3 regions of the Shewanella vaxholmensis genome follow, and region 2 is predicted to be linked to each of the others. Evidence: predicted binding sites of a transcription regulator. Region 2 holds the regulator's gene; each other region holds the start of a gene.
The links. Region 2 encodes LexA, which represses DNA repair genes until DNA is damaged. Its sites were predicted from a motif close to TACTGTATNNNNATACAGTA; they were not measured.
Positions count from the first base shown of each region.

Region 1: dinG (ATP-dependent DNA helicase DinG) is a predicted target of LexA. The motif match lies at 3,955-3,974, and genes of this name have one in related genera.
Region 3: Q4Q46_RS18620 (DNA topoisomerase III) is a predicted target of LexA. The motif match lies at 8,973-8,992, and genes of this name have one in related genera.

Region 1 covers NZ_JAUOEV010000005.1:95,598-106,068, reverse strand. The annotation lists gene Q4Q46_RS06720 (porin) at 1-1,189, opposite strand, end outside; gene Q4Q46_RS06715 (DNA polymerase II) at 1,413-3,860, opposite strand; gene dinG (ATP-dependent DNA helicase DinG) at 3,998-6,070, shown strand; gene Q4Q46_RS06705 (sulfite exporter TauE/SafE family protein) at 6,080-6,853, shown strand; gene Q4Q46_RS06700 (primosomal replication protein) at 6,844-7,512, shown strand; gene Q4Q46_RS06695 (DUF2057 domain-containing protein) at 7,523-8,212, shown strand; gene Q4Q46_RS06690 (histone deacetylase family protein) at 8,242-9,150, shown strand; gene Q4Q46_RS06685 (late competence development ComFB family protein) at 9,184-9,474, shown strand; RNA gene ffs (signal recognition particle sRNA small type) at 9,690-9,787, opposite strand; gene Q4Q46_RS06675 (ComEA family DNA-binding protein) at 10,082-10,450, opposite strand.
Region 2 covers NZ_JAUOEV010000004.1:176,939-187,409, reverse strand. The annotation lists gene trpS (tryptophan--tRNA ligase) at 1-134, opposite strand, end outside; gene Q4Q46_RS05875 (ribonuclease T2 family protein) at 541-1,710, shown strand; gene Q4Q46_RS05870 (VOC family protein) at 1,791-2,564, opposite strand; gene mtr (tryptophan permease) at 2,714-3,970, opposite strand; gene plsB (glycerol-3-phosphate 1-O-acyltransferase PlsB) at 3,970-6,393, opposite strand; gene lexA (transcriptional repressor LexA) at 6,554-7,174, shown strand; gene Q4Q46_RS05850 (cell division inhibitor SulA) at 7,171-7,683, shown strand; gene coxB (cytochrome c oxidase subunit II) at 8,086-9,642, shown strand; gene ctaD (cytochrome c oxidase subunit I) at 9,652-10,471, shown strand, end outside.
Region 3 covers NZ_JAUOEV010000026.1:21,104-31,574, forward strand. The annotation lists gene Q4Q46_RS18585 (FimV/HubP family polar landmark protein) at 1-3,220, shown strand, start outside; gene truA (tRNA pseudouridine(38-40) synthase TruA) at 3,323-4,108, shown strand; gene folC (bifunctional tetrahydrofolate synthase/dihydrofolate synthase) at 4,153-5,424, shown strand; gene dedD (cell division protein DedD) at 5,417-6,175, shown strand; gene Q4Q46_RS18605 (CvpA family protein) at 6,291-6,779, shown strand; gene purF (amidophosphoribosyltransferase) at 6,837-8,351, shown strand; gene Q4Q46_RS18615 (hypothetical protein) at 8,551-8,838, opposite strand; gene Q4Q46_RS18620 (DNA topoisomerase III) at 9,005-10,471, shown strand, end outside.

The DNA of each region.
Region 1 (10,471 bases), on a different contig from region 2:
TTGCTACGCCATCAGATTCAGAAAGTGCCATTCTGGCTTCTTGGTCTTTATCTGCGCTGGTGAAATCGCTGTAATCTTTACGTGCTTCTATGTACAGAACTGTGTTTGGATCCCATACAAAGTGCAATCCGACCACAACAAACTGACGTTTAAATTCATCGTTTGGATCAGCATTGAAGTTAGGCTGGATGACATAGTCTTTACCCGCATCAAGCACGTTGTAAGAAATGAATGGACGCAGGCCATTGTCAAACTTGTAAGAAACTAAACTTTCAATACCATAGGCATCTTTGATCAAACGACCAATATTATCAGTGTCATGGTTTTCTTGTCTGTTAAAGTTCGCTGCGGCATATAAACCATCGTTATCGAAGTTACCCCAAGTGATGCCAGCACCATAGATAACATCGATAGCAGTTCTTTGCTCACCATTACCAAAACTCACATCAAACTCACCACGGTTAACACCCGCAGTTAACGTCAACATATCTGTGGCTTTATAGGTCAGTGCGCCACCATAAGTATAATTGTATTCTACTTGTTGAGCTGCTTTATCACCGCTTTCCCAGTTCGCTTGACACTGAGCTTGTGAAATATCATCCGTTGTATCACAGGTATAGAAGCTGCTGTTTTTTAACTGCGCTTGAACTGCGAAGCTAACATCGCCAAAGGCATTGCGATACTGGACCGTTTTATCACCACGACCCACGCCGTTTACCGCGCCGTCATCTTTGTTATAAGTGTAAACACCTGCAGTGTTGCCGTCCCACACAAAACCGTAGTTAGTGTTGTAAACGACATCGTACCAAGCGCCCCACTGCTTACCGATAGTCAGTGTTCCATAAGTGTCGTGGGACAGACCAGCGTAACCTAAACGGTTATAGAAGAACTCTTCTTGAACAGATTCGAAGCGATTGTTATAGACAATATCGCTATTACCAACTGGATTCACACCCCATTCCAATTTAGCAAAGGCTTTCCAACCGTCAGTCAACTCACGATTAAAACCAAAATTAATGCGAGATGCGCCGTTAACAACCTCTGTTTCCCCTTGAGTGTTGATCACGCGTGCATCAATAAAACCACCGATTTCTACGGCATTTTTATTATCTTTATAGATCTCGATAGCTGAGACTGATGGTACTAAAAACATGGCTGCAAGCGCAGTTGCTACTAACGTCTTGTTCATTTGGTGCTTAACCTTTTTTTGTTTATGTTTTGCCAACGTCATTCCGTTGTTATATTTCCTTACAATTTCCACTTAAAGGGTAGCAAATTTTCAATATCCCCTCAAAGCGAAACCTAAAGAATATGTCGATTAACATCACAAAAACAAACCAGTTAACCTCTACAAAACAGGTTAAAACGCTACATTCGCCACCTATAGCAACACACAAAGAACATTAAAAACACTATATTAACAGCAACTGCTTTGACGCAATATCCATGTAGTTTAGTTTCATTATCGAAAATACCGGCTCTGCAATAGGGCCAATTTGCTTATCAATGTAGTATTGGTAATCAATTGGTGACGTTCTGTACAGTAAGGGTTCCGGTCCATTTACAGTAATCAGGTAGTCAATTTGCGCCCCACGCTTGCCAAAAGTGGTGTCACCTGTTAAGTCGCATAGTTGCCGGGCGACTTTAACATGTGGTGAAGATTTAGCCGTGTAATCTTCGATATTGCGCCGCATGCGTTTACGAAATACCAAATCATTATCCAACTGACCATCAAGCAATTTTTCAAACACGCTGGCTAAATAAACACTGATATCCCTTTGGTTAAACATTCGCTCATAGAGTGACTCTTGGACTTTGCGCGCTAAGGGACTCCAATCACTGCGCACTTGTTCCATACCTTTAAAGATAAGCTCAAGTTCATCGCTCGCATTGCGCCACGCGCCAACATAACGCTTTTTACTGCCTTCTAATGAGCCTCTTAAGGTTGGCATAAAGAACTGCTCGTAATGCCGTTCAAACTGTAACTCGAGAAAACTCTCAACTTGGTGATCAGCACAGATCTTAGCCTGCCACTTAGCATTGATATCCTGCGCCAGACTGTTACCCAAGGCGTTAATGTCTGAGAGATCAGGCTCGCTGCCAAGCCTGACAAAGGTCGAATCCGTATCGCCATAAATCACTTGATAGCCCATCTCTTCTATCCATGCGCGGGTTTGTTTCATGATTTGATGGCCGCGCATCGTGATCGAACTTGCTAACTTTGCATCGTGGAACACGCAGCCTTGAGAACCTAAAACCCCATACAGCGAGTTCATGATAATTTTTATCGCTTGCGATAACGGCGCATTATGTTCACGCTTGGCCTTTTCTCGCTGCTCAGATAAGGTTTGGATAAGCTTAGGTAAAATAGGCTGTTGCCGACTGAAACGGCCACCGAGAAACCCCGCAACACAGTCAGACTCCGGCAACTGCAAGCCTTCAATCAATCCCTTAGGATCGATCAAAAAGGTGCGAATAATGGAGGGATACAGACTTTTAAAATCGAACACTAAGATGTGTTTATAGAGACCCGGCACAGAATCCATCACGTAGCCGCCAGGACTTTCAATGCCATCACTGGCAGGCTCTGCTGGAGCGACATAACCCGCTCGATGTAAATGCGGTAAATACAAATGATTAAACGCCGCCACCGAAGCCCCTACTCGCCCAAGTTCTAAACCAGTCAGTTCGGCACGCGCGAGGGCAAAATCCCACAATTGAGTGTGAGTAAAAATATCCCACACTAGGCGGCTATCGGTAAGATTGTAATGCGCTAAGGCTTGTTTATCGGTCTTAAACAGCTGGTCAATTTCTTCAACGCGATTATCGACGTTATGAATGGCCTTGCCTTCACCTAATAATTGCCGCGACACAAATTCAAGCGAGAAACGCTCAAAGTGATAAAAAGCCGCCTTAAGCCAATCGATACCATCGAGTACCACACGGCCCGGTAAGACTAAGGTTTCTGGGCGAAATTTATTATCAACCTTCCAATCGAGCATAGCGCCACCGCGGCCAATGGTGAGTGGAATACGGTGTAATAATGCACGGCGTGACAATAGCGCGAGATCGAAACTCACCACTGACCAACCGATAATAAAATCAGGATCAAACTCATGGAACCACGCGATTAATCGATGAATAAGTGCAGCTTCATCGACCACCCATTCAATATACTCGGGGGCGTTTGATTCAGCTTCGCCCACCATGATCACTTTTTCATAAGTCTGCTTGAGGCTGCCTTGCCCCTCGGCTTGGCTACTGTCTTGACCATATAGCGCAACCGAATAGAGTAACCCCTCAAAGCTGCATTCAAAATCCAGTGAAATACAGCGTAAATTCACCGCCATCAAGGGAGCAATACTCTTTGCCCGCTCGGCGATAAACACGGGCAGCGAGTTAGCCACAAGACTGTCGCTAGTCGGCGCGTGTATGTTACTCGTCGCAGAGAAATGCCCTAAAAATGCCACATCCAGCGCCACAAACCGCTCGATTAAATAACGCTGTTCGGGTCGAATATCGGCTTCAAATAAGGGGATGTCGGCATCTTTAGCGATGCGCTGTAAGGTACGCATGCTGTTGCTCGATTTGGCATAAACACCACTGACAGCGCCGCCTTTAAAGCTTTTGAGTGCTAATGGCACAAACCGCAATGCTTGACCCGGCGTTTGTAACTGTAGAGCCGCCACATCCGTTTGATGGCAAAAACAAATGTGTTCAGTACCTTGCACTTCCACCAGCACAGGGCCTTGGGCGGTAGCCAGATAATACTGCAACACTAAACTCCCATGACGATGAATCGCATGGCGTGTTAAGACTCGACCTTGTACACTAACGGCCGCGGCAGCCTCTGGCTTCATCGCATGGGTTCCCAAATCGCATAGCTTGTCAATTTAGATGGTTCCTCAATTTAAATGCCGCCAAATGGCAGAAAAGTTTCTTAGGCTATGCAATCACTGTTATTATGTACAGCATTAATTCGATAAAGTAGTGACGCATGTTACCTGACAATGTAAAAACCCAGATCCGCGCCATCTATAAAGATATCGCTACCGCCTTGCCTAATTTTAGGCCGCGCCGCGAACAAAACTATATGGTGGCGGAAATCTCTAAGACCCTCGCCGGCGACTATGACAAAGATAGACGCATTATCGTGGTCGAAGCAGGGACAGGTATCGGTAAATCATTGTCTTATATTCTCGGTACCATTCCACTGGCATTAGCGAGCAAGAAAAAAGTCTGTATCGCCACCGCGACCGTCGCCCTGCAAGAACAGTTACTGCATAAAGACTTGCCCTTCTTCCTTGAGCAATCTGGCTTAAATTTCCGCTTTGGCCTAGTCAAAGGTCGACAACGTTATGTGTGTCTATCGAAACTGGCGATGCTCATCGGTGACGACAACAGTACACAAATGGCCATGTGGCAAACTAAGCCTGACAACAGCCAAGTAGCTATGATGCATGGCCTGTTAAAAGACTATAACGAAGGTCGCTGGAATGGCGAAATCGATACCTTAGCCGTACCGCTGCCCGATCACCTGTGGCAACAAATCGCCTGCGACAAACACAGCTGTCATCGTCAAGTCGCCAGCCACAGAAATTGCCCGTTCCATAAAGCCCGTGAAGATGTCGATACCTGGGATGTACTCATTGCCAACCACAGCTTGTTATTCGCCGACTTAGAGCTCGGTGGCGGCGTGATTTTGCCCGATCCCGAAGACGTGTTTTATGTTATCGATGAGGCACATCACTTACCGATTGTGGCGCGGGATTTCTCCAGTGCTCAGGCCACGCTGAGGGGCGCCTGCGACTGGCTCGAAAAAATTGGTAAAACCTGCGCTAAGTTGCAAAACCAAATAAAGAGCAACAACATTATTGCTCCTGCGCAGGCGATGCAGGATCACTTAGGCGATCTTATCAGCCAGCTCAATCAAGTGGCCCACTACTGCGATACCCAGACCAAACACTTTGCCAATCCTGAAAACCGTCTGCGTTTTGAGCACGGCAAACTGCCTGACTCATTACTTATTCTGGCCGAAAACCTTGCTGTGACCTCTAATCTTGCCCTCAAACAGTTTAATAAAATGCTGTCGCTGTTGGCAGAGGCGATTAAAGATGGCGACATTCCTAAACATCAATCCGAAGCACTATTGGCCGAAACCGGTTTTATGCTGCAAAGGCTCGAGAATCTACAAAAATTGTGGAAGATGATGGCCAAGGAAGATAAACATAAAGGTGCCCCTATGGCGCGCTGGGTCGAGCTAATCACAGGTAAGCAAGTCGATTATCTGTTTAGCGCCTCGCCCATTGAAGTCGGCTTTATGCTGGAATCCATGCTGTGGCAAAAGGCCGCGGGCGTAGTTTTATGTAGCGCCACGCTGCGCGCACTCAATAACTTTGACCATTTTGTGCATCAAGTCGGTTTATCACTCAACGATGGCAGTCGTTATTTAGCCTTACAATCGCCCTTCGATTATCCCAATAACGCGACACTTTATTTACCCAAAATGCGCACTGAGCCGACGGACGATGCCTATACGGCAGAACTTGCCGAGCAAATCATTACTCTAATTGAAGGAGAAATGGCTACCTTAGTGTTATTCGCCTCCTACTGGCAGATGGAAAAAGTGGTTGAATTACTTGAAGGTAAACTCACCACAGAACTGCTTATTCAAGGCAATGCGCCACGGCAACAGTTGCTCGAAAATCATAAAGCCAAGTGCGATAAAGGTGAACCGAGCATATTATTCGGCACCGGTAGTTTCTCCGAAGGCCTCGACTTACCCGGCGATTATCTGACGAACTTGATCGTCACTAAACTGCCCTTTGCGGTGCCAACCTCACCCGTTGAACAAGCCCATGCGGAATATGTCAAAGTCAAAGGCGGCAATCCCTTCTTGCAACTGACTATCCCAGATGCTTCACGTAAGCTTATTCAAAGTTGTGGTAGATTACTGCGTAAAGAGCAAGATTATGGCCGAGTCACCATTTTAGATAGGCGGTTAGTTACTAAACGCTATGGCAAGTCCTTGCTGGACGCCTTACCGCCCTTTAGACGTGTCATAGAGTAGGATTAAAATTTGGAATTGTTACTCGAGCCCAGTCATTGGGCCCTGTTGGCAGTTATAGGTCTTATCGCTGGATTCATCGATGCCGTCGTTGGCGGCGGTGGCCTTTTGTCGATCCCCGCACTGTTAACCTTAGGCATTGCACCGCACACAGTACTAGGCACCAATAAATTAGCCGCCAGTTTTGGCTCTTCAATGGCAGCTTGGACCTATTATCGCCAGCACCTCTTTAAACCCTCGTTTTGGTACATGGCTTTTATTGCCACCTTTATTGGCGCAGTCTTGGGCAGTTTTTTAGTCTATTTAGTCGATACCCAATGGCTCGAAAAAGTCCTGCCCTTGCTGATCATTGGCATTGCCATTTACAGTTTAGTCAGCCCCAATGCGATATCGGACGTTAACTGCCAAGCCCCAAGCAGCAAACCACCTGCTAAACAACAATGGCTACAGGGACTCGCTTTAGGCACTTATGATGGTTTTGCCGGCCCAGGCATAGGCGCATTTTGGACTGTCACATCCGGCTCTTTATACAAGCTGCCTCTACTACACAGTTGCGGCCTTGCCCGTGCAATGACCTTTACCAGCAACTTGACCGCATTGACTATCTTTGGCTGGCTTGGACAGGTAGAGTGGCAAATAGGTTTGTGGATGGGATTATGCATGATGTTAGGCTCATTTATCGGCGCCCGCTGCGCGATTAAATTTGGCATGCCCTTTATTCGTCCACTGTTTATTTTGATCGTGCTAATGATTGCAGCAAATTTGGCATGGAGCGCATGGTTGTGAACACCCAACAATTACTGGTGATGCTGAAAAATCAGCTCAAAGCCCTAGAGCAAGAAGTACTGCAGCACGATAATCGACTCGCGCCGCCGCAGCGTAAACTCCTGCAAGAAACGGAGCGCTTTAATCATTCGCTGTTTGTCCAACACGGCGCCCAACTCGGCCCCTGTATTGAACAAATTCGGAGCAGCATTATACAGCTCGAAAAACAAATTAAGCTCAAACTCGCCCCCCAGACGATTGCCCTGAGCTGTGAGCGGATCCAAGACAGATTCACCGCCGTCAAACGGGCCTTGCTGACGACCTCTATCGACATTAAGTCCAAGACTCAGCAACGTGCCAGTAGCCGCGCCCGTTTTGCTCAGCGTCAGAATCAGTCTCACCAAGCCAGTGGTTTCGATTGGATCGCCAATAACGTGATGCAAAATAGTCACGAGATCTATGAAGAATTGAACAAACACCTAAATTGGGCGAAAAAATTTGAACAAAAAATTGAAGAAATGGAATCAAAACTTGAAAACTGTCATAGTGCTGACAAAATAAAATTGCAAAATGACATCCTTTTGATGCATCGTCGTCTAGGAAAATGCAGGCAAGCTATTAGTTATATAGAAGATCGCATTCAAATATTCGAACGTCCGTATCAGAGTAATAATCGTTAAGGAGTAACAATTGAAATCACTTTTGCCAATCAGCAGCCTGCTAGTATTACTCGGTTCTGCTTCAGCCTTCGCCGCAGATCTCAACATTCCGATGTCATTTGAGTACCTTGCACTCGATGGTAAAAAAGTCGAGTCCAGCGTATTCAACCATAAAAGCAGCTTAGAATTGACACCTGGCACTCATAAAATCGCCATTCGTTACCATGAAATGGTAGAAGACGACTTTAGCGATAGCCAAACCTTTGTTAAATCAGCCCCTTTCATCGTGACCTTAGACGTTGATGGCGACTATCAATATTACCTCCAAGCCGCCGAAGGCAAAGTCGTCAAAAAGCCAAAAGTTTACGCGCAAAACCCACAAATCAAATTGACCCGTAGCGACAAAGGCAACGTCAATTTCCAAGTGGTGAATACCAATTTAGAAGAAGAAAGCTTTGTCTCTCGCCTTTTCAGTGGTAATCAAGCTGTTGACGTATCGGGAACTGCCGCAGCAGCAACCGGTGCTGCAGGCGCAGTAGTAGCCGTTGCACCAGCACCCGTGGCGACATCGGCGACCGTTAGCGCGACGTCACTCACTGCCCCCGTAGATACCTCTAAAGCGACAGCTGCTAATCCACAACAAATGTTGCAATACTGGTGGCTACAAGCGGATGAGAAAACGCGTAAAGAATTTATGAGCTGGGCAATTTCACAGCTGTAACGACTTGAGATAACGAGGTTTAGTCAATATTGACTCTGATCCCACTGGTTTATCACGCCAGCTATTCCAAGCTGGCGCTTCCTCTTCACCACAGATTCCCCACGACCAAGTACGCGCATCTACGGCAGTACTTACTCGATAATCAGCTTGCCACACCAGCCCAGTTCCACACGCCTACGGCGATGACAGCGCAGCATGTAATGCAAGTGCATCAACGCGAGTACGTAGAGCAGTTTATCTCGGGCACGTTGCCAACAGCGGCGCTTAGGCGGATTGGTTTTCCATGGAGTGAAGCCTTAGTCGAGCGCACCTTGCATTCTGTGGCAGGCACCACTCTCACAGCTTCATTGGCCATTAATCAGGGTATTGGCCTGCACCTAACGGGTGGCTATCATCACGCCCATTACGATTTTGGCAGTGGCTATTGTATTTTCAACGATCTTATCCTCGCGGCCAAAAATGCCATCGCGAGCCAGCAAGTGCACAAGGTACTGATTTTTGATTGCGATGTGCATCAAGGTGATGGTAGTGCAACACTCAGCCAGCGACATCAAGGGATCATCAGTTGCTCGATTCACTGCAAAGAGAACTTCCCGAGTCGTAAGCAGCATTCCCACCATGATATTGAGCTAACCAAAGGCAGCGATGACAATCTGTATCTCGAAACCGTGGAGCAAACACTCGCCCTACTCATCCGCATCCATCAGCCAGATCTCATTCTTTATGATGCAGGGGTCGATATCCATCAAAATGATGATCTCGGCTTGCTTAATATCAGTCAAGAAGGGCTGTTCAGACGGGATTTAACTGTGTTATCAATGGCAAAATCGGAAAATATTCCAATTGCAGCCGTGATAGGCGGCGGCTATAGCAGAGACGCACTACAATTAAGCCAAAGACACAGCCAACTTTTTATTGCGGCAAACCATTTGTGGTAGCAAACTCAATGAAAACCGTCATGGAGCATAACGATGCAACTCGAAATCCGTAATTACTACGAAGTTCTTTTAATGGAAATATTGTCAGATGAAGGACTTATGGACGAGCTTCCTGAAGACTATCTCGCCGACTTATGTTGTGTGACCTTAAATCAACTGCCAGTGCGCTACATACGCCACCTCGTCGATACCTACTTCTTTGAAGACTATAACGAGCTGCAAGCATTAAAGCGTGAGATCCAAACCGCACTCGAAAAGTCCCGCGCCTTCCTTAAACAAAATCTGCAAAAAAGATTGCAGGAAGAAGCCGAAGCCAATCGTTAATCTCGCTAAGGGTTATTGTTCATAGCATTTTAGCCGTTGCAGTGGCATGAAAGAGGCAAACAATGGATTATCCCATTGCGTATAAAGTATTAACGCTATAAATGATTAACGGCAGAAAACAGAAGTCAGTTAGCTAGTATATTGAATAAAATAAATTGAGTAGATATAGAGAAGTGAAACGAGAATAAAACAGAGGTATTACAGAATTGGAGGTTCCCCTAGAGCCGACACCCCGGCACACGAGTCGCTTGCTGCGGTTGCTCCCTTCCGGGCCTGGCCGAGTTCACAAGTTATCATTGCGGGGGGACCCTAGGGTCACCATAACTTCGAGCATTACTTTGAAAGAGATAAACCAAAGTGCTTGCTTGAACGCCGAGGATTATCCCCCATGCCCTCTAAGGGATCAAGCGCTAATCGACAAGATCTGTTAATATCCCGCCTAACTGCACAATCTATAAGCAAGTGCAGTGATTGAAATGATAAAAGCCTGCAAATGCAGACTTTTATAGACATTTCCCTGAGTTTCACTGTGTCAAACTTGGCATAAAGAAAATTCAACAAGAGTAAAACTCAATACATAATGCAGCTCAATCATCGCCAGAGATAATTACAACTTAATCAAATGACGATTCTGCTCAATCAACTTAGCCCCAACACCCGAGACATTGGCTAAATCATCAATTGCATTGAACTTACCATTTTTGGTGCGGTAATCGACAATCGCTTGCGCCTTAGCGGCACCAATCCCTTTTAGCACTTGTAACTGCTCTGCTGAAGCCGTATTGATGTTGACTTGAGCAGCGTCCGGCATAGCTTTCTTCGCATCCGATGCCATATCGCTCGCCTCAGTTTTGGCCTGAGTCTGCATTTTAGCGGCGGCTTTAGTCGGGGTGTCTGCGGCGATTGCTGACGTTGCCAAAAAAGCCGTTAATGCCATGGCGCTCATAATAGCGGGTATACATTTGGTGATGTTCATAACTCTTCCTCTATTCCATGA
Region 2 (10,471 bases):
TGTTGTAACTCGACTCTTTGCTTGAGCGAGCCAACATAATGACCCAGATGTAAAGGCCCTGTCGCCCTATCACCGGTAAGCACTTTCTCTTGAGTATTTGAGGATAAAAGCGGTTTTGATGAACTAATTTGCATGTTATATCTCCGATAAATTGACCAACCGGAGACACAATAATGGATATTCACTAGTTGCCTTCCGGCAGCTTTTGAATATAAGAATCCTAGCGCCGCTCTATAGGAATGAGCGCCACCAAGTAGTTACGAAAGTGTATGATATTAAAGACATAGAATATTTTTTCATCATCTGACCTTAACTAAATAGCTAACTCATTGCAAATATAAAAAGCAGTAAACTAGATATCCCCAGCACTTCCACTGCTTTCAAAACTGTACTGAATCCAATCAAACACGCTAACAATCCCACTGCCACTAAACCAAATCTCATTAGCGAATTCGTTGAATTACCTGCAAAATGGTTTGCCAGCAAGCATCCGTTTAGCCTTGCTCTGATTAATTGCTAGAGAAGAAAGGATTCCATCACATGATTAAGCCATTTTGTTTGACCATCAGCCGGATATGGCCGCAAGCACTTTCCTTTAAAAGCCCATCGCGTGCATTATTTGCGGCGTTCGGTTTATGCGCTGCGTTAATCATTTCAGCAGCACCTGCCTTTGCCGCGCCCGCGACCGGTGAGTTCGTTGCCGATAAACGCTGTGAGCTATTTCAATCGAAAAATAAGCAGACGAATCCAGATCAATGGCAGAGCAATATTGGTGAGCGCTACCCAGTACTCGAAATCCTCGGCAACAGCGCAAAACCTGATTGGCTGCGAGTGCGCACCAACGCAGTGAAGTCTCCCATGCGGTGGATTAGTGGCGCTTGTGGTCAGTATCTTTCCAATGTTGCAGGCAGTAATGTATCGACACCTGCAACAGCGGTAGAACCCGCGCAAACCACTACAGCATCGGATATCAAAGCCAAAAGCCGAGACGGCCTTAAAGAGCATGGCACACCAGAAAAACGTCAAGGAGATCAATGCCGAATCGGCGGTGAATTTGACGCCAACGTGCTGGCATTAAGCTGGCAAAGCACCTTCTGCGAACTCTATGGCCGCCGCAAAGCCGAATGCCGCGCCCTCAGCCAAACGCCAGAATCGAGCCAGTGGCAACACTTCAGCCTGCACGGACTGTGGCCGAATAAACAACAATGCGGCACACGTTATGGCTATTGCAGCACAGTCAAACTGCAACCAAATGATTTCTGTACTTATCCTGAGCTTGAACTTAACCCATCGGTGCGCAAAAATTTAGAAGAAGTCATGCCAAGCGCCCAATATGGCACCTGTTTAGAACGCCACGAATGGTGGAAACACGGCACTTGCCGTAGCCAAGACCCTAACGAGTACTTTTTATTGGCAACCCAGCTGACCCAAGCGGTCAATGCCTCGGCATGGGTACAAAAATTTATTAATGACAACATAGGTAAGAGTGTCAGTAAAAGTGAGTTAAACCAAAGTTTTGATATCAGCTTCGGTCAAGGCGCTCACACTAAAATGAGTCTAGAATGTGGCAAGGGATTACTGAGTGAAATCCGCATTAATTTGCCCGAGGTCATTAAAGCCTCAGACTCCTTGCCTAGCCTACTCGCCAAAGCTAACAAGGCAGGCAGAGGCTCCTGCCCTGAGACAATCATGATTGATAATGCTAATTAAACAAATGGTTAGACGAATAAAAATGGCGACTAAGTGTCGCCGTTTTTAATCTTAAATGTGACTCGTCCTAAATATAGCTGTCACACCTGATTAAGCTTGATTACCGCAAAGGTGGCACCTTGGGCGTCGGCTATCACAGAGAATCGACCCACATCGGGGATATCACTGGGCGGAATGCACACTTGCGCGCCTAACGCTTGGGCTTTTTCTGCAAATGCATCGCAATCGGCTACTGCAAAATAAAGCAGCCAATGGGGAGATATATCGCCCCATTCGGGTATGATGGTCATCATGCCGCCGATGGATTGACCATCAACTTGCCACTCAGAGTATTCGATGTCCGGCATGTCGCTGGGCGAGTTAGTCCAAGGGAATATTTTGCAGTAAAAGGCTTCTTCAGCGCGCGGCTCTCTGCAAGCCAGCTCAACCCAGCAAAGGGTATTGAGTTCGCCCTGACGGCGAGCACCGATATGATTCTTCGCTTGCCACAGCGCAAAACGTGCGCCTTGTGGATCGCTCACCTGCGCCATCACGCCCGCGTCAGCAACAATATGCGGCCCCATGTGCACTTGGCCACCCGCATCTTGAATCGCTGCAATGCTGGCATCCATATCATCAACGGCAAAGTAGACTCGCCAATGGCTAGGGATCTGCGACTCTGACTCGGGGATTTGGTACATGGCACCTAAATCATCCCCCGCTAAATTGAATAGCGAAAAATGACCTTCTGGGATTGGCATGTCAACTGAGTCCCAACCAAATAACACTTGGTAGAATGCCTTAGCAGCTTGCCAATCGTGGCTTGCGAGTTCAACCCAACATGCATGTCCTTGTGCGTACTGAGTAATTTTCATCATTGGCTCCTTCGTTTTTACAATCATTCGAGTTAAGCCTGAGTTCGGGCTTCTGTCCAGTGTCGAGATAAAAAAGATCTGCAGGATTAAAACTCAATCGCTAAATACAAAAAAGCCCTCACGCAGAGGGCTTAAATCATCGAAACAAATTAGGAATATTGCGGCAGTAAATTTGCCATCGCGAGCAGATGACAAGCACCCGTGACTATGCCAAATAACACCACAAGAATAATCAGCGGCGTACCGCCTATCACTCTAAAACCTGTACTCTCGGGGAATAACTGCCGTGATTTATAGGCCATCAGCGCCGGGACGATTACTGCCCACACTGTCGCCGCTAATGCCGCAAAGCCAATCGCCACTAAAAAGCCGTCGGGGAACAGTAATCCTAAAATCGTCGGCGGCACAAAGGTCACTAACGCGGTTTTCATCCGGCCCGAGCGCGAATCGTCAAAACCAAACAAGTCGGCGAGATAATCAAACAAACCTAAGGTCACCCCTAAGAAAGATGAAGCCACGGCCAAGTTAGCAAACAGCGTTAACATACTGTTCAACCAGCTACTCGCCATCACTTCAGACAAAGCGCCCACCAAGACCCCCATATTGCCGCCTTGGGCAATAATATCGATAAACTGGCTGCGGGGAATATTGCCCATAGTCGCCACTAACCAACAAGCATAAATCACCAGTGCGATAAAGGTGCCGACGAAAATCGCCTTGATAATGGTGGTGGAATCTTTGCCGTAATACTTCACTAAGCTGGGAACGTTACCATGGTAGCCAAAGCTGGCAAGACCAAAGGGTAGCGCCGCCCACAGATAAGGTGAAAAGCTATTATTACCATCGGGTTCGAGCAACTTAGTCACATCGATTTCGATCAGTAAATTGCCGATAGCAAGGAAGAAGGTAATGATCATACCGCCGAGCATAATCGTGGTAATGCGATCCACGGCCTTAGTGCTGATCAACACTATGCTCGCCAATACTATGGCAAATACCAGCCCTGCCACACTTTGCGGTAACTCAATTCCCATGCCCTGCAAGCTGTGGTTTACAATCGAACCACCGCCGCTGATATAGGCATAAGTCAAAATATACAGCACGAAAGCGATAGAGACACCGTTCACTATCCGCCAAAACTGCCCTAAGGTTTGCTTGCTTAAAGTATCGAAGCTAGCACCGGGTTCGAAATGCAAATTGGTTTCGAGTAGCAATAAGCCCGACATCAACATGCAAAACCAAATGCCTAATAACATTAAAATCGAATAGCCAAACCACATACCTGCACCGACCACAGGCAGAGAAAACATCCCAGCACCTACGGTCGTGCCAGCAATAATCATGGCGCCGCCGAGCAAGGACTTACCTGCGGGCTTATGCTTAGCCGCATTCATATGATTTGCCATTAAACTGTGTGCTCCGCGGTGACACTCGCCACTATCGTTTGTTTCACTGACGGACGTAATAAGCTATTGGCTTGATCTCGTATGCGATTGATATTGGACTTATCTTGGTTATCCGCCAGATAGCCCAATTCTTTGAGCTTAACGCTCAAGGTGCCGTAAAGTTTCTTATCGTAGAACTCAGGCGCGGTAATGCCATGCAAAGCGCCTAAACGCTGGGCGAGTAGATGACTCTCAGACTCAAGTTCTGAGCGCTCCATCTTAGGTCTGTTCGCTAACAGATTGAAAATAATGGCATAGCGTTGCAGAGTCTCGCTCACTGAACTGGCTAACAATAATAGTTGGCTAGTGTGTTCAGGCACGACAGTTAAGGTATCAGTCTCAACCACTAACCCTTGTTCAATGAAGAAATCCAGCACTTGATTGACATAGGCAGGTACATCTTTAATGCCCATGAAGAGTTCGGCTTTCAGCAGTGGATAAAAATCGGCAACGATTGACACAACATGCTGACGCGGGATCTGCTCATTATGCGTTAAGCAGCTCGCAATTAATGACGGCACAATAAATAAGTGAATGATATTGTTACGATAGTAAGTCATAGACACTGCCTGACTCGCTTCGATAGACACGATTTCACCTAAAGGATCGGCACACACAACAAACTTGTTCAGCTCTAAACCTTGCTGCACTAAATGCTTACCATCACCTTCGGCAACCGAAGTATAAGTAGTGTAAGGCACTTTTTTGAGTAGGGTCAGATACAGATCAAGCTGACGCTCTAACAGACTGCGTTCTAAGGCATTTTGATCTGTCGCCAGCAACACTAAACTCGTCAAGGTCACCGAACTCGCCGCCGCCGCATCGTTAATATTCGTCATCACTCGATTCGCCAGCACGTTTACCGCTGGCGTTAACCAGCTTGGTTTTTGCTCAGGATCATCGGCCAACTCAGTACGCCAGTTTGGCGCGCGCTCATTTAAGAAGTTTTGCAGAGTAATCGGCTCGCCAAAGTTCACATACCCTTGGCCGAAATTACCAAGTTTGCGAATCGCACCAAACACCTGCCACACAGATTCTTTTTTCTTTTTCTTACCACTTAACTCTTTATGGTAAGTCGCTACTTCCATCACATGGTCATAGCCTAAATACACAGGCACTAGCGTGACTGGACGCTCGATACCGCGCAGCACGCTGTTCATCGTCATAGCGATCATGCCGGTTTTTGGCGCCAATAGACGACCCGTACGTGAGCGGCCGCCTTCGGAGAAGTATTCCACCGAATAACCTTTAGCAAACAGTTGATCTAAATACTCACGGAATACTGCGGTATACAGCTTGTTGCCATTAAAACTACGGCGGATAAAGAAGGCACCACCGCGACGGAACATAGGTCCAGCGGGCCAGAAGTTGAGGTTAATACCGGCTGCAATGTGCGGCGGAACCATGCCTTGATAATACAAAATATACGATAACAGCAGGTAATCCATGTGACTGCGATGGCAAGGCACATAAACAATCTCGTGACCATCGTGGTGCAACTGGCGAACTTGCTCGGCACCCTTGATATTGATCCCGCTGTAAAGCTTGTTCCATAACCAAGTTAAGAAACGCTCGGCAATACGCACTAAACTATCTGAGTAATCTGCAGCGATTTCATCGAGATATTCAATGGCTGTCTCGCGCGCTTGGGTCTCTGAAATCTTTTTGTTGGCAGCTTCTTCTTGAATCGCTTTACGCAACGATTCAGATTTGAGCAACGAATGAAACAATGCTTGGCGGTTTGGCAGCACAGGCCCTGTCATCACCTTGCGTTGACGACGGAAATGCACCCGCGCGACCCGCGCTAACTTATGGGCGATACCCATGTCGGTGCCATGCTCGTCGGCCATATAACGCAGGGACACCGCATTCGAAAACTGCACGAAGTTATGTCGACCTAAGAACAGAATCATCAAACACTTACGCAGCCAAGTCGGGTTTTCCCGCTCAAACACAGCCGCCTTCATAGTGTCGTCTTCTTTACCTGGTGTGCGGCCCCAATACAGGCTCACGGGCACCAGTTGAATGTCTAATTCAGGGCGTTCCTTATGCACGGCCAACAAACGCATAAAGCATTCGAGAAAAGGCTCGTTACCGGCACGCTCACCAAACAGCGGCTTACGCCCTTGAAGGCAGACAACCCGAGGCGCAATCACACCATTTGCCACTAAAGGCTCATAGGGGCTCGGCAGTCCTAACTTAGCCGTAATTTCGCTCAGGGCAGCGATGTCACTCAGCGATTCCGTTTTCATCACATAAGCAAGGGGTCTGGAGGCATCCAGATTCAGATCGGCAAAGGGATCCTGAGGCACAACAATAGTGTGCACTAAGTGTTTTTGGATCCAGCGTAATGATTTCAACCAAAGAGAGTCGTGTTTAGGCATTATTCTTATGCAATTAAGTACGTTTACTAGCCCGGTAGAATACCAGACTATGGGTAATATTCGCTAATTCTCTCCAACATAGCTAAAAAGTGGTTAATACTTGCGCTGCAAATAATACTGTATATACTAACAGTAACTGTATAGAAAAACAGGAAACACCATGAGACCTTTGACGCCACGCCAAGCTGAAATTTTAGAGCTAATTAAACGAAATATTGCCGATACTGGCATGCCACCCACTCGGGCAGAAATCGCGACCCGTTTAGGTTTTAAGAGCGCCAATGCGGCTGAAGAGCATCTTAAAGCGTTGGCGAAAAAGGGCTGCATTGAGATCATGCCAGGCACATCGCGGGGCATTCGTCTGACTGCGGAAGTCGAAGAAGTAACTGAAACAGGTTTACCGCTTATCGGTCAAGTAGCTGCTGGCGAACCTATTCTCGCCCAAGAACATGTTGAACAGTACTACCAAGTCGACCCAAGCATGTTTCATCCCGCCGCCGATTTTTTACTGCGGGTTAAAGGCGACAGCATGAAGAATATCGGCATTCTCGAGGGAGATTTGCTGGCAGTTCATAAAGTACAACAAGCTAGAAATGGTCAAGTGGTTGTCGCTAGAGTCGACGACGATGTCACTGTTAAACGTTTCGAAAAAAAAGGTAATGTGGTCTATCTACACGCCGAAAATGAAGACTATTCCCCGATTAAAGTGGATTTAGGCTATCAAAGTTTAACAATTGAAGGACTCGCCGTCGGTGTGATCCGTAATGGAGATTGGCTATGAACAAATTACTTGGCAATGCACCCCGCCACCCGGGCTTGTGGCTCGATGAAGTACGTGATGCCGACTATGACTGGCACCATGCACCTATCGCCTGCATGCCAACTAAGACTCAAGGTCGCCAAGAATTAATCCATCTGAGTGCGCAACTCGCCCAGTTAAGCCAACAGGGCCGTTGGTTAGTGCTCATCAACCCACCGAGTATTGGCTACAAACAAATGCTCGCCAATGCAGGCGTGCGTATGGACAGAGTCTTGCTGGTGCACGCGAAAGATGAAGTGGAAACCCTGTGGGCAATGGAAAAAGCCTTAACAAGTGGTACGTCCAGTGCGGTTATTACCTGGACCCAATCATTGGATGCACGCGATAATCGTCGCCTGCAAATTGTCGCTAAAAGTGCCCGCGCCATGGGCATAGTGCTAGAAGACGTAAACAGTCACTTACATGGCGACGTACGCATTGAGCAAGGTAGCCTCTTCGGCCAACAATCTTTTTTTAGTGCTGTACATTAAATATTCATTTAATTTTTTACCTTGAAAGCCGCCTCGCCTATGAATGTGAGGCTTTTTTTTGGCAATTTTTCAGACAATTAGATAAATAAGTGATCTTGATCAATATTTAAACAGCAAGTATGGTTGGTTTAGTCGGCGATGATATATCGCCGCCCGTGGCAAATAAATCGAGCCGTAATCGAGTTCAAAATGCCACTAAAAATAGAGAACAGATTTATTTCAGTCGTATGTGCCAGCGTGGCTAATACCAGCAGTAATAATACTTAATTAAAAGTAACAGCCGCCAACGCACGTTGAAGTCAAAAAAGCTTTTTTGGGAACTGAAGAGTTTGCATAGAGTTGAGACTTACTGTGTTGCTCTTCTTTGTAGTTGCTATTCGCAATTGGCAGAGGAGAAGTCTTGTGAAGCAATTGTTGTATTGTTTACTCGTGGTGTTATTCGCACCACCGTTGGCCGCCGCGGACATGCGGTTCAACATGACCCCTGGCGTAACCGAGATCAGTGGCAAGGTTTATCACTTGCACATGACCATCTTGTATATCTGCTGCGCCATTGGCCTTGTGGTCTTTGGCGTGATGATTTACGCCATGATCAACCACAGAAAATCCAAAGGCGCTGTCGCGTCCCACTTTCACGAAAGCACTAAAGTTGAAATCGCTTGGACGATTCTGCCATTTATCATTTTGATCTTAATGGCGATTCCTGCGACAAAAACCTTAATTGCGATGGAAGATCCCAGCGACGCCGATCTGACCGTTAAAGTCACGGGTTCCCAATGGAAATGGCATTACAGCTATTTCGATCAAGACATTGATTTTTACAGCATACTCGCAACCCCTAGAGCACAAATCGACGGTACCGAAACCAAGGGTGAACACTACCTATTGGAGGTCGATAAGCCGCTCGTTCTGCCGATAAATCGCAAAATCCGCTTTTTGATGACCTCTGAAGATGTCATCCATTCATGGTGGGTACCTGCTTTTGCCGTGAAGAAAGATGCCAACCCAGGATTTATCAATGAGGCTTGGACTCGCATCGACAAACCCGGTATTTACCGTGGTCAATGCGCCGAACTTTGCGGTAAAGACCATGGTTTTATGCCGATCGTAGTGCAAGCCATACCCGAAGCCGAGTTTGAAGCTTGGGTGACGGAGCAGAAACAAGCCGCAGGCGCGGCGGCAGAAGCCGCTCAAGCCGCTTTATCACAGACCCTTAGCAAAGATGATCTGATGACCCAAGGTGAGCAAGTTTACCTCGGGCACTGCGCAGCCTGCCACCAGCCCAATGGCGAGGGGTTACAAGGCGTATTCCCACACCTCAAAGGCAGTCCGATAGCAACGGGACCGCTCAGCGGCCACCTTGAAATTGTGCTCAACGGTAAAACGGGTACGGCTATGCAAGCCTTTAGTAAGCAATTGACTGCACAAGAAATTGCCGCTGTGATTACCTATGAGCGTAATGCTTGGGGCAATAATACTGGCGATGCTGTACAGGCCAAAGACGTCAACGAGCACATGAACGGTAGTGCAGGCACACAGGCACCTGCTACCGCACCAGCCAATACGACCCCAACTCCCGCACCTACAACTGAGCCCGCAGCAGTTGTCGACTCCGCAACCATAGTGGATCCGGCGAGCCTCCCCACTCTCACCCATGAGGCACTGATGGCCGAAGGTGAAACTGTCTACACCACCACTTGTGCGGCCTGCCATCAGTTGACGGGAGCTGGCATACCACCCGCCTTCCCCGCCCTCGCTGGCAGTGCTATCGCCACTGGGCCCGTCGCCAATCATCTCGATATTGTGATGCACGGCAAAACAGGCACGGCTATGCAAGCATTTGGCAAACAACTCAGCCCACAGCAACTCGCAGCAGTCATTACCTATGAGCGCAATGCTTGGGGCAACAATACCGGCGATACAGTGCAACCTGCTGATATCGCAAGCCATGGACAGTAGGGGATTATGATGAGCACAACGACTCAAGATCAAACCGCAGCCCATGATGACCATCATCATGGTGCGCCAAAGGGCATCATGCGCTGGGTGCTAACCACCAACCATAAAGACATTGGTACTTTGTATTTATGGTTCAGCTTCATTATGTTTTTAACCGGTGGCGCTATGGCCATGGTGATCCGCGCTGAACTGTTTCAGCCCGGATTACAATTGGTCGAGCCCAACTTCTTTAACCAAATGACCACAGTCCATGGGCTGATCATGGTATTCGGCGCGGTAATGCCCGCCTTTACTGGGCTAGCAAACTGGCTGATCCCTATGATGATTGGTGCGCCCGATATGGCGCTGCCACGGATGAATAACTGGAGTTTTTGGATCTTACCCTTCGCCTTTACCATCCTACTCAGTTCGCTGTTTATGGAAGGCGGCGGACCTAACTTTGGTTGGACCTTCTACGCGCCACTGTCTACCACTTATAGTCCTGACAGCACGGCACTCTTCGTGTTCTCTATTCATATCATGGGGATAAGTTCGATCATGGGCGCAATCAACGTGATTGTAACCATAGTGAATTTACGTGCGCCCGGCATGACATGGATGAAGTTGCCGCTGTTTGTGTGGACTTGGCTTATCACTGCATTCCTGCTGATCGCTGTGATGCCCGTACTTGCGGGCGCTGTAACTATGGTGCTGACCGATAAGTTTTTCGGCACTAGCTTCTTCGACGCCGCGGGGGGTGGCGATCCTGTGATGTTCCAGCATATCTTCTGGTTCTTCGGCCACCCCGAAGTTTACATCATGATCTTGCCGTCCTTTGGTATCATCTCAG
Region 3 (10,471 bases), on a different contig from region 2:
GCTGATCCCGTCTAAAGAAGTCATGCTGTCGATTCCTAATAGCATGGCGATTGCAAGAGCAGAACAAAGCGACAGACAATCCCGTGCGCCAGCAAAAGCGGTGCAGAAACCTGCTGCGAAAGTCACTACGCAAGCACCTGTGACGGCTCCCGCCGTGATTGCTGAAACTAAAATTACTGAAACTAAAGTGACACCGCCTAAAGCGCCAGTGGTAGAAACGCCGACGCCAGACAAGCCTAAGATGCTGAGTTCTGATGTAACGTCGCGTTTAGAAGCGGCCGAAAGTAAAAATCTGTCATTAACCGATGAATTAGCTCGTACCCAAGATCAACTCACTGTCCGCACTTCAGATGTTGAAGCGCTAAAAGTGAAAGTTGAAGAGTTGAATCAACGCATTGCCGTGCTAGAGGAAACTCTGCAAGCCAGCAAATTGCAAAACCAAGCTTTAAAAGCCGAAGTTGAAGCTGCCCAAACGCCAGAGATGGCAACAGATACTCCTGAAGCAGATGCTGAGGTCGCCGCTGAACCCGATGATTTATGGCGTAGTATCCTTAACAGTCCAGTGTTAATGATTGCTGCCGCTGTGATCCCTGCCTTGTTCTTGTTACTGGCAGTGTTCTGGTTCCTACGCCGTAAGCGTAATAAAGAACGTCGGGAAATGCAGGCGCAAGAAGCGGTTATGGCCGCCGGTGCTGCTGGCGTTGCTGGTGCAGCCATAATGGACATGGATGATGACGATTTAGATGATATGGCGGTGCATTTAGATACCGACCATGCGGACTCTATCGATAGCCTGCTGGATATGGGCAGCGTCGATTTACAACCAGAGCAAGATTTAACTGACTCAAACGATCAGATGGATATGGCGTCTGAAATGTTTGTCGATCCTGGTCTCTCAGCCGAACCTGAGGTTGAAGACGAAGGGCAATCTCTTGATGATCTGTGGGCAGAAGCCATGGGCGATCAGGAAGAGGATATTGTTGAGGAGAAACCTAAATCTGGCAATATTCTTGAGGAAGCCGATCTTGATGCACTCTTAGCGGGCCTAGGCTCTGATGACAGCACTTCTGAAGACAGCGCTGAGGCTGAAGAGGATTTAAGCGAATTAGAGCGAAACTTTGCGAGCGATTTAGCTGAAGAAGACGACGTTGAAGTAGAAGATACTAAACCTGCCGATGAAGCCATCGCGGATGACGATGATCTTGATGCATTACCTGCCGAGTTTAGTGTTCCTGCAGAAGATACTGAGATTGCACAAGCACCAGACGCTGTTGCGTCTGATGATGAAGATCTCAGTGCTGCCATCGCCGCAGAACTCAATAATGAGTTAGATGATGAACTGGGCAGCGAAGAGGTTGATGATATCGATGCGCTGTTAGCGGATTTTGATAAACCCGCAGAGCCCGAAGTCGAGCCTGATCTTGGCGCTGAAATTGCTGCCGAGTTAGACGCAGAGTTAGACGAACTGGGTGTAGAAGATAGCGACGACATTGATGCGCTGTTAGCGGATTTTGATAAACCCGCAGAGCCTGAAGTCGAGCCTGATCTTGGCGCTGAAATTGCTGCCGAGTTAGATGCAGAGTTAGATGAACTGGGTGTAGAAGATACTGACGACATTGATGCGCTGTTAGCGGATTTTGATAAACCCGCAGAGCCCGAAGTTGAACCCGATCTTGGCGCTGAAATTGCCGCCGAGTTAGACGCAGAGCTGGATGAACTGGGTGTAGAAGACACAGACGATATCGATGCACTGTTAGCTGATTTCGATAAACCCGCAGCACCCGAAGCTGAACCCGATCTTGGTGCTGAAATCGCCGCCGAGTTAGACGCAGAGCTGGATGAACTGGGTGCAGAAGACACTGACGACATCGATGCACTGTTAGCTGATTTCGATAAACCTGCAGCACCCGAAGTTGAACCCTATCTTGGCGCTGAAATTGCCGCCGAGTTAGACGATGAACTGGATGAATTAGGCGTAGATGAATCCGATGATATCGATTCACTGCTGGCAAGTTTTGATGCTGAGCCTGAAATCAAAGTTGATGCAGAAAATGATGATATCAGTGCAGAAATTGCCGCAGAGCTAGAAGCTTCGTTACCGGAAGATATCAAGGGCGAAGCGGCAGGCGATGAAGATTTAGATGCGCTGTTAGCTGAATTTGATGTGCCAGAACAACTCGATGCCGATGAAGATGAATTCGACTTCGATATGGAAACGGCGCAGCTTGACGCGGACGATACCACCACAGACGAAGATAACTTACTCAAAGGTATTGGTGCATCCCATTCGATTGATGGCACTGATGATACTTTCTCGTTAGTCGAAGAGTTGGGTGAAGATGATGATTCTGACGCCCTGACTTCGGCCGCAGCCACTTTGGCAGCCGCTACCGCTGCAGCGAGAGTTAAGGAAAAAGAGTCTTCTTTCTTTAATGATTTAAAAGCCAATAAGAGCAAGGATCCCCACGTGCTCGATTGGGACTCAGAGCTTGATTTTGCGCCTAAGGCCAAACCTGCTGCGACGCCAGCCGATGCCGCCGCTGAAACAGATGTCGATGATGTCGAGCCTAATGCCGATGCTTCGCTAGCTGATGCTAAGGCTCTGGATGATGCGACTCAAGAGAAGCCGATTAAGGCGACGCGTAACGATCTTGATTTTAGTGAAGATTTTAAACTCGATACCCAAGAGGATGCTGACGATTCTGAGCAAGGCCTCGATTTAAGCGACGACAATGTACTCGCTGCTTTCACGGCCAATACCGATTTTGATGGCGATGAAGATGTACTGACGTCGGAAGACAGTTTCTCACTCGTCGATGATCTCACTGTCGATGAAGCGTTAGCTGCACTCGATGCCCAAGAGTCGCGTAAAGCACAGAAGAAGTTTGTTCCTGAGCATGATTTAACGAATTTCCAAAATGAAAACGGCTTTATCGACATCGACAAGTTGTTGAATGATGCCGATGAAGACGGCACAGATACCGATTTGTATTCGGAAGTCGACGTGGAAATGAGTGATGTCGGAGCCTTAATCGGTGACGCCGCTATGATTGATGTCGATGATGAAGAAAACTCAGTCAACGCTAAGCTGGATTTAGCTCGCGCTTATATCGAAATTGACGACAGCGACAGCGCCAAAGCCCTGCTCAAAGAAGTGCAAATTGATGGTAATGAGCGCCAGCAAGATGAAGCCGGACGTTTACTCAAAGAGATGAGTTAATCCCGATTGAGAGAGTTTCAACCTAACGGCGCCTTCAGCGCCGTTTTTTTTATGGGCTGCTGTGATAAAATGCGCCGCTAAATCAATTGTGAGGAAAAGTGGATGCGGATTGCATTAGGTATTGAATATGACGGCAATGGTTATTTTGGCTGGCAACGTCAGGCCGAAGTCGATTCAGTACAAGCGCAATTAGAACGGGCGTTATCGATAGTGGCCAACGAGCCTATCGGCGTCTTCTGCGCTGGCCGTACCGACGCGGGCGTGCATGCCACGGGACAAGTGGTTCATTTTGAAACCAATGCCATTCGTAATGAAGGCGCATGGACCTTAGGGGTAAATGCCAATTTACCCGACAATATTGCCGTGCGTTGGGTTAAAGAAGTCGACGACAGTTTTCACGCGCGCTTTTCGGCTACCGCCAGACGCTACCGTTATGTGATTTATAATCACAGTTTTCGCCCTGGGATTTTACGCCATGGTGTCAGCCATTATCACGGCGATATTGATGCCGATAGAATGCACCAAGCGGCGCAGGCACTCTTAGGCGAGCAAGATTTTACCAGCTTTCGCGCAGTCCAGTGCCAGTCAAAAACGCCGTTTCGTAATGTGCATTGTGTCAATGTCACGCGCCAAGGCATGTATGTGATTGTCGATATCGCCGCGAATGCCTTTTTGCATCACATGGTGCGCAATATCGTCGGTTCATTGTTAGAAATCGGTTTAGGCAATCAGCCGCTGACGTGGATGGGTGATTTGCTCGCCTTAAAAGACAGAAATCAAGCCGCAGCGACGGCTAAACCCCATGGGCTTTATTTAGTCGATGTGACTTATCCAGAACAATATCAATTGCCTAAACTCGCCCTTGGGCCATTATTCATGTTGGATTGAAAAGTTCTTATTTGAGAGATAATCGAATACGAGGATGTACGGACATGCTAACAGCGCCAGCGTCAAATGCAGCATTGGAACAGTGGTTGGATTATTTGTTATCCATACATCCAACCGAAATCGATATGGGATTAACCCGTGTTTCTAAGGTCGCGCAAACCTTGGGTCTATTAGATTTAGGCCAAAGCAAGATAGTCACAGTGGCAGGCACAAATGGTAAAGGCACGACTTGCGCTATGCTGGAAAATATTCTGCGATTATCCGGTTTGACTGTGGGCGTATACAGCTCGCCGCACATGCTGAAATACAACGAGCGAGTGCGTATTAATGGCAGCGACGCCAGTGATAGCGACTTTGTCGCCGCCTTTGAGCAAATTGAAGCGGCGCGCGCCGAGATTTCCCTGACCTTTTTTGAATACGCCACGCTTGCGGGCCTGATACTGTTTAAAGCCGCTAAGCTGGATGTAGTCATCTTAGAAGTCGGTTTAGGTGGACGGTTAGATGCCACCAATATTATTGATGCCGATATCAGCGTGGTGACCTCGGTCGATTTAGATCATGAGAGTTATCTCGGTAATACCCGCGAACTCGTCGGCCGAGAAAAGGCGGGTATTTTCCGTCACGGTAAAGCTGCGATTGTCGGCGAGCCCAACTTGCCGCATACCGTCAATGATGTTGCCAATGAGGTTGGCGCCATCTTGTATCGCGTCGGCAACGAATTCAGTTATCAAGTTCATGGTAGTTTATGGGACTTTCAAGGCCAAGTGCTCAAACTGCACGATTTAGCGTTACCGACCTTGCCGCTACCTAATGCGGCCACGGTATTGGCTGTAATTGAACAGGGGTGGCCGAATATCGCGCCCGCTATTATTGCCGAGGGTATTAGCACTGCTCGGTTAACTGGTCGATTAGAGCGGGTGAGTGAGCAGCCGTTAGTACTACTCGATGTGGCGCATAATCCCCATGCGGCGCGTTTTTTGGTGCAGCAACTAGCGCCAATGGTCGTAGGTAAACGCGTATTTGCCCTTTGTGGCATGTTGAAGGATAAAGATATTGCGGGCGTGTTGCCTGTGATCCATCCTCTGGTCGACACTTGGTATTTAGTGAGCCTTCAAGGTGAGCGTGGCGCGAGTTCTGCCATGCTGCGCAAAACCTTAGCACCCGAGGCCAGCGCATTTGAGTTTGAGGGCATAGCTGAGGCATGGTCGGCATTAAAAGCGCAAATTAACCCAGATGATGTGGTAATTGTGTTTGGCTCCTTTTACACTGTGGCAGGTTTTAAGTCTCAATTTATGCAGGAAGTCCGTTTTGTCTAGCCAGTTTCATAATCGTTTAGTCGGCACTGTGGTGCTGGTTGCGCTTGGAGTGATTTTTTTGCCAGATATTTTGGATGGCAAGAAAGATCGCCAAGAAGAGCAATTTTCCGAAATACCTTTGCGTCCGACTGTGATTGAGCAGCAAAAAGCCGACGATGATATGTTTGAAGTCTTGTCGGCCGAAGACACTGCTGCGTTAAGCGGGGCAGATGCCGTCTTAGCTGAGACAGGCAATAATGCCGACAGTGAGAAGTCAGCCGCGCTTGTCATCGCTAAGCAAGACGTTAAGGCGGACGTTAAAGCTGAGGTGAAAAAGCCAGAGGTTAAGCAAGCAGAAGTTAAAAAGCCTGAAGCGAAACCAGAACCTAAAAAAGAGCCACCTAAGGCGACGGTAAAAACGGAGCCCGCTAAAAAAGCTGAGACTAAAGCGCCAACCGTCGCTAAGACTGAAAAGCCCAAAGCAGAAACGCCTAAAGCCAGTACTGCAAGCCGTGACAGCTTAAAAAGTGGCTTTACTTTGCAGCTTGGCAGTTTTAACAACGCAACGAATGTTAAAGCTTTGGTTGCACAGCTGCGTAAGAGTGGTTTTAAAGCGTACACTATTCCTGAAAACCCTAAAGATGGCGTATTAACTAAAGTGTTTGTCGGACCCGATGTGTCTGAGGCAAAGCTGAAGAAAGTACAAGTTGAGGTGGAAAACCTTACACGTCTCAAGGGCTGGATTGTTCCTTTTAATCCCTTAGAATCTTAATGGTGATACAAGACTCGAGACTGAAAATGATTTATTTACCTCACTAGGGGTGAGAATCGTTTCAGTCTCTGGTAGAATCGCGCCGTCTTAAAGCCCATGTCGGAAAGCCATCTCAATGGTTTGGATTGATTACGCTATCATATTCGTCATCGGATTATCGACTCTCATCAGTCTGATCCGTGGATTTGCCAAAGAAGCCATGTCCTTAGTGGTATGGTTTGCGGCTTTCTTTGTTGCCAGCCAATTTTACCAAGATCTTGCCGTTCACTTAACACAAATGAACGATGAGATGCTGCGTAATGGTGTTTCTATTGCCATCCTCTTTATTACCACTTTGGTACTCGGTGCCTTAGTTAACTATATTCTCGGACAACTTGTTGTCAAAACCGGATTATCTGGCACTGATAGGCTCTTGGGCCTATGCTTTGGTGCTATTCGAGGCGCGCTTATTGTGAGCGCCTTGTTGTTTTTCATGGATGCTTTTACAGGCTCTCCCAACTCCCAATGGTGGAAAGATTCTGTGCTAGTACCCGAATTTGGCGTTGTTATTCAATGGTTTTTTGACTATTTGGAAAATACCTCCAGCTTTGTACCCAAACTATAAGAAAGAAAATAAAATAATCCTAAGTGATAGAACATCTTACAATGAGGAAGCTTACCCATGTGTGGTATCGTCGGAATAGTTGGCCAATCATCGGTTAATCAGACCATTTATGATGCACTGACAGTGTTGCAGCACAGAGGTCAGGATGCGGCAGGTATTGTGACCATTGATCGTGGTGCTTTCAGACTGCGTAAAGCCAATGGTCTGGTCAAAGACGTTTTTGAAGTCAAACACATGCAACGCCTACAAGGTAATGCAGGTATTGGCCATGTGCGTTATCCAACAGCGGGCAGTTCAAGCGCATCTGAAGCGCAGCCTTTCTATGTTAACTCGCCATTTGGGATCTCTTTAGCCCACAACGGCAACTTAACCAATACAGTCGAATTAGCCGAAGGGCTGATCAAAAAACGTCGCCATGTGAACACCACTTCGGATTCTGAAGTGTTGCTGAACCTGTTGGCCGACGAACTGCAAAAAACCACTAGTTTGACCCTGACGTCGGAAGAAGTGTTCGATGCGGTCGCTAACGTACACCAACAAGCTCGTGGTGCCTACGCGGTTGTTGCCATGATCATTGGTCAAGGCCTAGTCGCGTTCCGTGACCCATTTGGTATTCGTCCTCTGGTGTTAGGCAAGCACGAAACGCCAACGGGTACTGAATACATGGTTGCTTCTGAAAGCGTGGCACTCGATGCCGTCGGTTTTGAAGTGATGCGTGATGTGGCGCCAGGTGAAGCGATTTACGTGTCAATTGATGGTCAGCTGTATACCCGTCAATGTGCAGCCGAGCCTAGCTATGCACCTTGTATCTTCGAATTCGTCTATTTTGCCCGTCCAGATTCGACGATCGACAAAGTGTCTGTATATGCAAGTCGCGTCAACATGGGCGCTAAGCTTGGCGAGAAGATTAAGAAGGAATGGTACGATCACGATATCGACGTGGTTATTCCTATTCCTGAAACCTCTTGCGATATCGCGCTGGAAATTGCCCGTTGCATGGACTTACCGTACCGCCAAGGTTTTGTGAAAAACCGTTATATTGGCCGTACCTTCATCATGCCGGGTCAACAGGAGCGCAAGAAGTCAGTGCGTCGTAAGTTGAATGCCATTAACACTGAGTTCAAAGGCAAAAATGTCTTGCTGGTGGACGACTCTATCGTTCGCGGTACGACGTCTGAGCAAATCATCGAAATGGCCCGTGAAGCAGGTGCTAAGAAAGTGTACTTTGCCTCTGCCGCGCCGGAAATTCGTTTCCCGAACGTGTACGGTATCGACATGCCAACGTCAAACGAGTTGATCGCCCATGGCCGTGATGCCGATGAAATCGCCAAGTTAATTGGTGCCGATGGCATTATTTTCCAAGACTTACCTGATTTAATCGAAGCGGTAAGAATGGAAAATCCAGCGATTAAACGTTTCGAAACCTCTGTTTTTGATGGGCATTACATCACTAACGATGTAGATCAAGCGTATTTAGATCACTTGACGCAACTGCGTAATGACGATGCTAAAGCGGATCGCAATAAAGATATCGGTACTAATTTAGAGCTGCATAACGTCTGTCACCCATAAGGTGAAACGTTAGGCGGATAAAAAGCCAGTGATAATGTCACTGGCTTTTTTTATGGCTTTTTTTATGGCTTTTTTATGGAGCGTTAACCGCCACTTGGGAAAGGTATCGCGATTGGGCGAGGGGGAACATCTATGAGTGTTTGTTCTCGACATCCGCATGCGAGGCTGCTGATCTTTTCAGCCATAGGTTTTGTCGTGTTTATCCCCATATCCACAGCAGCATCCACACCCCGAATAAGCTGCTTAAGCTATGGCGGGTGACTTGATGTTTTAGCAGTAGCGATAAGCTCACCGCAATGGGCATTACTAACATGAATCCCCATGCTAAAGGCATGTCGATGATTTTCATTTGTCCCAGCCAAGTGCTGGTGAGCATGCTTGTCGCGAGTAACATCAGGCTATGAAATAACAGTAACTGATTGAATCTTAATATCAATGCTGGACTGATTGTCATCGTCTGCCGTGCATTTATTGCAAATTGTCTCATAGCCACTCCTCTAAATTTCAGTGTATCTTAGTTGTTGTTGAGAACTATTCGCAATTGAATTTACACTTGATCGTTGGTATTTAAGCTCGGTTTGTCACAGAAATTTGCACTCAACGGGCGTTTGGGCTAAATTATACTGTAATTATATCCAGTACTTGGTGTTTGTATGATCCTCTATATCGCAGAAAAACCTAGCCTAGGGCGGGCCATTGCCGATGTATTGCCTAAACCCCATAAAAAAGGCGATGGATTTATCGAAGCCGCCAATGGCGATTGCGTGTCTTGGTGTGTCGGTCACTTGCTCGAACAAGCAGAACCTGATGCCTATAATCCCGAATTTAAGTCGTGGAAATTCGAGCACTTGCCAATAGTGCCAGACAAGTGGCAACTAAAACCTAAGGCCGCAACTCGCAGTCAACTCACAGTGCTAAAACGATTAGTCAAACAAGCCAACATGCTGGTCAATGCGGGCGATCCCGATAGGGAAGGGCAGTTACTCGTGGATGAAGTGATTGCCTATCTTGGCGTGAGGGGTGACAAGTTACATCAAACTCAGCGTTTACTGATCAGCGACTTAAACCCACAAGCCGTAAAACGGGCGCTAACGCAGCTGCGCAGTAATCGCGAATTTATTCCTTTGTCCACATCGGCCTTAGCCCGTAGTCGTGCCGATTGGCTCTACGGCATGAATATGACGCGCGCTTATACCATCCAAGGTAAAAAGGTTGGTTATCAAGGCGTATTGTCCGTCGGGCGAGTGCAAACGCCTTTACTCGGGCTAGTGGTGCGCCGTGATGAAGAGATTGCCAATTTTCAATCTAAACCTTTCTATGAAGTGCTAGCGCATTTGGCGACTGAAAAGCAGGAAACCTTCAGCGCTAAGTGGCAACCCAGCGAAGCTTGTCAGCCGTACATGGACGAAGAAGGGCGAGTACTAGCCAGAGGGTTAGCGCAAAATGTGGTGAGTCGCATCAGTGATAAACCTGCCTTAGTGACTCAATTAGTGGCTAAGGACAAGAAACAGAATCCGCCATTGCCCTACAGCTTATCCGCGTTGCAGATTGATGCGGCAAAACGGTTTGGCATGAGTGCTAAGGATGTGCTTGATACCTGCCAGAGTTTGTATGAACGCCATAAACTCATTACTTATCCCCGCTCCGACAGCCGTTATTTGCCCGTCGAGCAACATAGCCTAGCGCCGTCGGTTCTTAAGGCGATTAGCAGCGGTGCCGCTGAGTTACTGCAAGGCGCCGATGCCCCCGATCCACGGCTTAAATCTAAGGCATGGGATGATAAAAAAGTGGATGCCCACCACGCCATCGTTCCTACCGAGAAAACGGCTAACTTATCCAGCTTAAGTCAGCGTGAGAGGCAGTTATATCTTCATGTTGCCCGCCAGTACTTAGCCCAGTTTTATCCGGCCTATTGTTACAGTGAAACCACAGTACAAGTGACAATTGAGGGCGGCTTATTTAATACCAAGGCGCGTCAGGATAAATCTCTTGGCTGGAAGCAACTCTTTGCCCGCCAAGAGCCAAATGGCAGTAAGGCGAGTGGCAACAAGTCGATGGAAGAAAGCGCGGGCAAGGACGATGAGGAGAATGACGAGTTTATCGGCCAATTACCGCCTCTG